Regions from separate parts of the Cellulosimicrobium sp. SJTW-1 genome, predicted to be linked through region 1. Evidence: riboswitches for the same ligand, from Rfam matches in the RefSeq annotation. Region 1 holds a riboswitch; each other region holds the start of a gene.
What was found. Region 1 has a riboswitch for thiamine pyrophosphate ahead of RSE42_RS16815 (thiamine ABC transporter substrate-binding protein). Riboswitches for the same ligand answer to the same signal wherever they lie in the genome.

Region 2: linked by a shared signal. The riboswitch ahead of thiO (glycine oxidase ThiO) and the one ahead of RSE42_RS16815 (thiamine ABC transporter substrate-binding protein) in region 1 are both predicted to bind thiamine pyrophosphate.
Region 3: linked by a shared signal. The riboswitch ahead of thiD (bifunctional hydroxymethylpyrimidine kinase/phosphomethylpyrimidine kinase) and the one ahead of RSE42_RS16815 (thiamine ABC transporter substrate-binding protein) in region 1 are both predicted to bind thiamine pyrophosphate.

The regions. Positions count from the first base shown of each region.
Region 1 is NZ_CP136680.1:3,736,985-3,739,238, reverse strand. Features, by position in the region: gene RSE42_RS16825 (ABC transporter permease) at 1-19, opposite strand, end outside; gene RSE42_RS16820 (ABC transporter ATP-binding protein) at 16-786, opposite strand; TPP riboswitch at 1,123-1,227, shown strand; gene RSE42_RS16815 (thiamine ABC transporter substrate-binding protein) at 1,310-2,254, shown strand, end outside.
Region 2 is NZ_CP136680.1:1,219,901-1,222,154, reverse strand. Features, by position in the region: gene guaA (glutamine-hydrolyzing GMP synthase) at 1-173, opposite strand, end outside; gene thiE (thiamine phosphate synthase) at 216-926, opposite strand; TPP riboswitch at 971-1,073, shown strand; gene thiO (glycine oxidase ThiO) at 1,063-2,254, shown strand, end outside.
Region 3 is NZ_CP136680.1:1,846,513-1,848,766, reverse strand. Features, by position in the region: gene RSE42_RS08395 (DUF4862 family protein) at 1-56, shown strand, start outside; gene thiD (bifunctional hydroxymethylpyrimidine kinase/phosphomethylpyrimidine kinase) at 120-1,091, opposite strand; TPP riboswitch at 1,085-1,179, opposite strand; gene RSE42_RS08385 (hypothetical protein) at 1,257-1,481, shown strand; gene RSE42_RS08380 (SDR family oxidoreductase) at 1,556-2,254, opposite strand, start outside.

The sequences.
Region 1 (2,254 bases):
GCGCGATCCGGCCCATCATCGGGCGGCCGCCGTCGCCGGTGCCGGGGTGGCGTGCGCCGGGGCCGGCGCGGCGGGCGTGAGGGAGCCCAGCGTGTCGAGGACCGCCTGCGGCGTGGGGTCGTGGAGCTCGGTCACGAGGCGGCCGTCCGCGAGGAAGAGCACCCGGTGGGCGTACGACGCCGCGGTCGGGTCGTGCGTGACCATCGCGACGGACTGGCCGAGGTCGTCCACGGACGCGCGCAGGAAGCCCAGGACCTCCGCGGCGGCGCGCGAGTCGAGGTTCCCCGTCGGCTCGTCCGCGAGCACGATCGCGGGTCGCGACACCAGCGCCCGCGCGCACGCGACCCGCTGCTGCTGCCCGCCCGACAGCTCGGCGGGCCGGTGCCCCAGCCGGGGGCGCAGGCCCACGGCGTCGACCACGCGGTCGAACCACTCCCGGTCGACGGGCCGCCGGGCGATCGCGAGCGGCAGCACGATGTTCTCCTCCGCCGTGAGCGTCGGCACGAGGTTGAACGACTGGAAGACGAACCCCAGGCGCGTGCGCCGCAGGCGCGTCAGGCGCCGCTCGCTCATCGCGGAGACCGTCTCGCCGTCGACGACGACGGTCCCCGCCGTGGGAGAGTCGAGCCCCGCGAGGCAGTGCATGAGTGTCGACTTGCCCGAGCCGGACGGGCCCATGATCGCGGTCAGGCGCCCCCGCTCGAGGTCGACGTCCACGCCGTCGAGCGCACGCACCGCGGCCTCCCCGCGCCCGTACGTCCTCACCAGCCCGCGCGCGGTCGCGATCGCGGGTCGCGCAGCGCCCTGAGCGCCCTGAGCGCCCTGAGCGCCCTCAGCGCCCTCAGTGGGCGGGCCCTCGCGCGGGGTGCTCCGCTGTGCCGCACCTGTCGTCGTCACGTCCTCGTCCGTCCTCTCGTCGTGCCGCTGCGCGGGAGCGTCGTGGCTCGCCGGGCGGCGCCGTCCTGTGGTGGCCGCCGGGGCTCCCGGCGGCCGTACCGACCCTCCCGCGGCGCGCGTGCCCGCGGCATCGGGGGCGGGCCCCGAACCGCCCCTGGTCCGCGGTCGCCGGTGCTCAGGGTTCTCTCAGGGGACTCTCCGGGTGAGGGGCCGGTGTAGGCTCGCGGTGAACGACAGGGGAGCTCCTGGAGGAGCTGAGAGTGCGGACCACCGCAGACCCTCGAACCTGATCCGGTTAGCACCGGTGGAGGAAGTCGGGAATCTCGATCACCTGCTCGCGCGGTCCGTCGCGCCCACCCGGCGCGCGGCCCGTCGGGCCGGTGGACCCCTCCTGAACGTCCAGGGAGGACACATGCAGCACACGACCACCGTCGCCCGCCGCGGCCGGGCCCTCGCGACCGGCGTGGGCGCGACGCTCGCGCTCCTCGCCCTCGCGGCCTGCTCGGGGGGCGACGGCGCCGGGGGCGACGACGCGTCGTCGGGCCGCGGGGGCACGGTCACCCTGGTGACCCACGACTCCTTCGCGGTGAGCGACGACGTGCTTGCCGCGTTCGAGGAGGAGAGCGGGCTCACCGTCGAGCAGGTCGCGCCCGGCGACGGGGGCGCGCTGGTCAACCAGCTGATCCTCACGAAGGACTCGCCCCTCGGCGACGTCGTGTTCGGGATCGACAACACCTTCGCGTCGCGCGCGATCGACGAAGGCGTCCTCGAGCCGTACACGCCCGCCGACGTCTCGGAGTCCGCCGCGTCGTACGCGGTCGGGGACGGCGGCGAGCTCACCGCCGTCGACCTCGGGGACGTGTGCGTCAACGTGGACCACGGGTGGTTCGCCGACGCGGGGATCCCCGAGCCCGTGACGCTGGAGGACCTGGCGAAGCCCGAGTACCGGGACCTCCTCGTCGTGACCAACCCCGCGACGTCGTCGCCGGGCCTCGCGTTCCTCCTCGCGACCGTCGGGGCGTTCGGCGAGGACGGCTGGGAGGACTACTGGGCGGACCTGCGCGCCAACGGCGTGAAGGTCGTCGACGGCTGGTCCGACGCGTACTACGTCGACTTCTCCGGCTCGGAGGGCGCCGGCCCGCGCCCGCTCGTGCTGTCGTACTCGACGTCGCCCGCGTTCACGCTCACCCAGGACGGCTCCGCGTCGACCACGGGTGCGCTGCTCGACACGTGCTTCCGCCAGGTCGAGTACGCGGGCGTGCTCGCGAACGCGAAGAACCCCGAGGGCGCGCAGCAGCTCCTCGACTTCCTCGTGAGCGAGAGGTTCCAGGCCGACGTCGCCGACCAGATGTACATG
Region 2 (2,254 bases), 1.8 Mb from region 1:
TGCTCGACCGTGAAGGTGTGCGGCACGATCTCGGAGTAGACCTTGGCCTCGCGCACGCGGCGCGCGATGAGCTGCGCGTACTGGGCGCCGAAGTCGACGACGAGCACGGGCCGCGGGGTCGAGGCCACCTCGGCGGTGGTGGGAGTGTCGGGAGCGGTGGCGGGTGACGTCACCCGTCCAGGATAGTCGCCGTGCGGCGGGGCTCGTCCCGCGTCTCAGGCGTCGGTGCGCGCCTCGGCGCGCGCCGCGACGCGCTCGCGCAGGGCGCGGGCCGCCGCTTCCGGGTCGCTCGCCGCCGTGATCGCGCGCACCACCACGATCCGGGTCGCGCCCGCGTCGAGGACGGCGTCGAGCCGGTCCGCGTCGATCCCGCCGATCGCGAACCAGGGCGTCGCGGGCCGGGTCGCCGCGACGTCGCGCAGCAGGTCCAGGCCGACGGCGGCCCGCCCCGGCTTCGTCGGGGTCGCCCACAGCGGACCCACGCAGAAGTAGTCCACCGCCGGGTCGGCCTCTGCCGCGGCCGCCTGCGCGGCCGAGTGCGTGGACCGGCCGAGCGCGGGCCCCGCGCCGAGCAGCGCCCGCACGGCCGGGACCGGCAGGTCGCCCTGGCCCATGTGCACGACCGGCGCGCCCGTGACCGACGCCACGTCCGCCCGGTCGTTCACGGCCCACAGCGCGCCGTGCTCCGTCGCTACGCGCGCGACGAGCTCCTGGAGCTCGAGCTCGCGCGCGACGTCGAGCGTCTTGTCGCGGAGCTGCACGACGTCCACCCCGCCCGCGAGCGCCGCCCGCAGGAAGTCCTCGAGGTCGCCGCGCTCCTCGCGCGCGTCCGTGCAGAGGTAGAGCCGCGCGTCGGCGAGCCGGGCGCGTGCGGCGTCCGCCGACGGGGCGGGAGTGGCCGGGGTGGTGGAGGTCTCGGAGCTCACCCGCGGGAGCCTAGCCTCGGCGGCTCCTCGGCAGGAGGTACTGTGGCCGACAGCACGGGAGCCCCGCAGGGGGCTGAGAGGGCGTCGCCGCCGACCGTCGAACCTGATCTGGGTCATGCCAGCGAAGGGAGCGCACATGAGCCTGTCCGTCCACCCGTCCGCGGGTGGCTCCGTCGTGCCCGACGGCGCGCGCGACGTCGTCGTCGTGGGGGGCGGGATCGTGGGTCTCGCCGTCGCGTGGCGCGCGGCGCGCGCGGGGTTGACCGTCACGGTGCTCGACCCGGCGCCGGGCGCGGCCGCGACCCACGCCGCCGCGGGGATGCTCGCGCCGGTGACCGAGGCCGACTTCGGGGAGGAGGCCGCCCTGCGGCTCCACCTCGCGGCCGCCGCGGCGTGGCCGGCGTTCGCCGCGGACCTGCGCGCGGCGACGGGGGCGGACGTCGGGCTGCGGACCGCCGGGACGCTCACCCTCGCCTACGACGCCGACGACCTCGCGCTGCTCCGCCGCGTCCTCGCCCTGCACGCCGCGCACGGTCTCGCGTCGCACGAGCTCACCGTCGCCGACGCGCGCCGCCGCGAGCCGTACCTGGGCCCGCGCGTCGCCGGGGCGGCGTGGGCCCCCGCGGACCACGCGGTCGACCCGCGCGCGACGCACGCCGCGCTGCTCGCCGCGCTCGGCGGCCGCGACGCCGGGGGTGCGGGCTCGGCCACCGGGGCGCGCGTCGTCCGCGCGTCCGCGACCCGGCTCGCGCTCGATGCCGGGCGCGTGGTCGGCGTGCACGACGACGCGGGCCGGCTCCACCGCGCGGGTGCGGTCGTCGTCGCGGCGGGCTGGCAGTCGGGCGCCCTCCTCGCGGACGTGCCGGGCATCGTCGTGCCCACGCGGCCGGTGAAGGGTCAGACGCTGCGGCTCGACGCGGGCCCGGACCTCGCGCTGGAGCACGTCGTGCGCGGGCTCGTGCAGGGGCGGCCGGTGTACGTCGTGCCGCGCGACCCCGAGCCTGCGGGGCCGCGCGCCGGGCACCGGGAGGTCGTCGTCGGGGCCACCACCGAGGAGAACCCGGACGACCGCCGCGCCACCGCCGGCGGCGTCTTCGCGCTCCTGCGGGACGCCCGCGCCCTCCTGCCGGGGATCGACGAGGCCGCGCTGGTCGAGGTGACGCCGCGGGGGCGCCCCGCGACACCGGACAACCTCCCGCTCGTCGGGCCGACGGACGTCCCGGGGCTCCACCTCGCGACGGGCCACGGCCGCAACGGCATCCTGCTCGCCCCGCTCACGGCCGACGCCGTCGTCGCCGGGCTCGGCGGGCTCCCCGCGCTCGGCGGGA
Region 3 (2,254 bases), 1.9 Mb from region 1:
CCGACCGCGGAGCCGACCGCAGGGCCGACCACGCAGCGAGCGGCCCCACGGCCTGAGTGCGTCCCGCGGCCCGGGCTCGGCACGTCGCAGCAGCCCGGGCTCGCCCGGTCGGCCCGGGCTCAGCCCGGCCGCACGGGCGCCGAGCGGTGCAGGTGGTCCACGGGCCCCCGGCCCGTCCCCACCCGCAGCGCGGCGCCGGCACGCAGCGCGCCCGTGAGCCACTCCTTCGCCTCGCGCGCCGCCTCCTCCCAGCTCGCGCGCTGCGGTCGCAGCGCCGCGAGCGCCGCCGAGAGCGAGCACCCCGTGCCGTGGGTGTGGGGCGTGTCGACGCGCTCGGCGTCGAACGTCGTGACGGTGGCCGCCCCCGGCGCGCGGCCCGTCGTCGGCCCGGGCGCGGGGAGGACGAGCGCGTCGGGCGACGTGCGTCCGGTGAGGTGACCGCCCTTGAGCAGCACGACGGCGTCGCTCGCGGTCGCGTACTGCGTCGCCTGGCGCAGGGCGTCGTCCCACGTCGTCGCGGGCTCCTGCCCGCCGAGGACGCCGAGCTCGGGCAGGTTCGGCGTGACGACGTCGGCGCGCGCCGCGAGGTCGCGCACGGCCTGCTCGGCGCCCGCGTCGAGCAGGCGGTGGCCGGAGGTGGCGACCATCACCGGGTCCAGGACGACCCAGGGCCGCGGAGCACCCGCGGCGGCGCGCGCCGCGGCGAGGTCGTCGAGCCACTCCCCGACGGCGCGGGCGTTCGCCTCGTCCGCGACCATGCCGATCTTCACGGCGTCGACCTCGACGTCGTCGGACACGGCGTCGAGCTGCGCGCGCAGGAACGCCGGCCCGGGGACGTGCACCGACCGCACGCCGTGGGTGTTCTGCGCGACGAGCGCCGTGGTGACGGCCATGCCGTAGGCGCCGTGCGCGCAGAACGCCTTGAGGTCGGCCTGGATCCCGGCGCCGCCGGTCGGGTCGGTCCCCGCGACGGAGAGGACGCGGGGGCGGGACGGTGCCGGGTCGGGCCGACGGCCCGGGTCGGGCCGGCGGTCACGGTCCGCGAGAGCGGAGGCCGGGTCGGAGGTGTGCCGAGGCAGGGCGAGCGTCATCGCGCGGACATCCCTTCGCTGGTACGAGCCAGATCAGGTTCGACGGGTCTCATCTCAGCCCCGGTGCGGGGCACCCCGTGTCGCGGGCCATGCTACGCGGCGACCCGTGCGCTTTTCACCCGCCCCGACGCGTGAGACGACGCGCGTGCGCGCGTCTTTCCGGGTATGACGCAGCACGTCGCCCCCGCGACCCGCCCCTTCCTGCCGGACGCGCCCGTCCCGGTCCAGGTGCCCGCCCTCTGCACGACGTACGACCGAGACGGTCGGCGGGTCGTGCTCACGGGCGTCGTCACGCACGACGCAGGCGGGCTCGTGGCGTTCGAGTACGAGCACCCCGAGCGGGGCCTGTGGCACGTGTGGGTCGACCGGGACACGTGCGTCCCGCTGTGACCCGGTGCCCGGACGCACGGACGCCGCCCGACCGGGGGGGGTCGGGCGGCGTCGGCCGTGCGGGGTGCGTGCGCTCAGCGGGCGGGGAGCTCTCCCGGCATCGGGTCGTCGGAGCCCCAGCGCGTGACGCGCAGCCGACGGCCGTCGGGACCGGGCAGCGCGACGCCCGCGCGGGCGGCCTCCTGGGCGGCCGCGCGGAGCGACCCGGGCGAGTCGTGCGTCACGCGCACGAACGACCCCGAGAACGCGTCGAGCTCGCCGCGGGCGATCGCGACGACCATCTCGACCGTGCGCTCGACGGGCGTCCACTCCGTGCGGCCCTCGTGCATGACCATGGACGCCGTCATGTCGGTCTGCACGACGCCCGGCGACACCTCGAAGGTCCGCAGGCCGAGCGCGTGGCCCGAGCGGTGGAGGTTCGCCCCGAGGCGCAGGAGCGCCGTCTTGCTCGCGTTGTACGCGCTCGCTCCGTCCATGTCGTGGGAGCCCGCGCCGCTGTTGAGGTCGACGACGCGGCCGCCGCCGCGCGCGAGCATCCCGGGGACGACGGCGCGCGCGAGCAGGAACGGCCCGCGCACGTTGGTCTCCAGGACGGCCCACCACTCGTCGGGGTCCGCCTCCCAGAGCGGCACCTCGGCGTCGACCCGGCCCGCGTTGTTGACGAGCAGGTCCACGCTCCCGAGCGTGGCCTCGGCCTCGCGGACGGCCGCGGCCACCGCCGCGGCGTCGGTCACGTCCGCCGTGACGACGACGGCACGGCCCGCGCCGTCGAG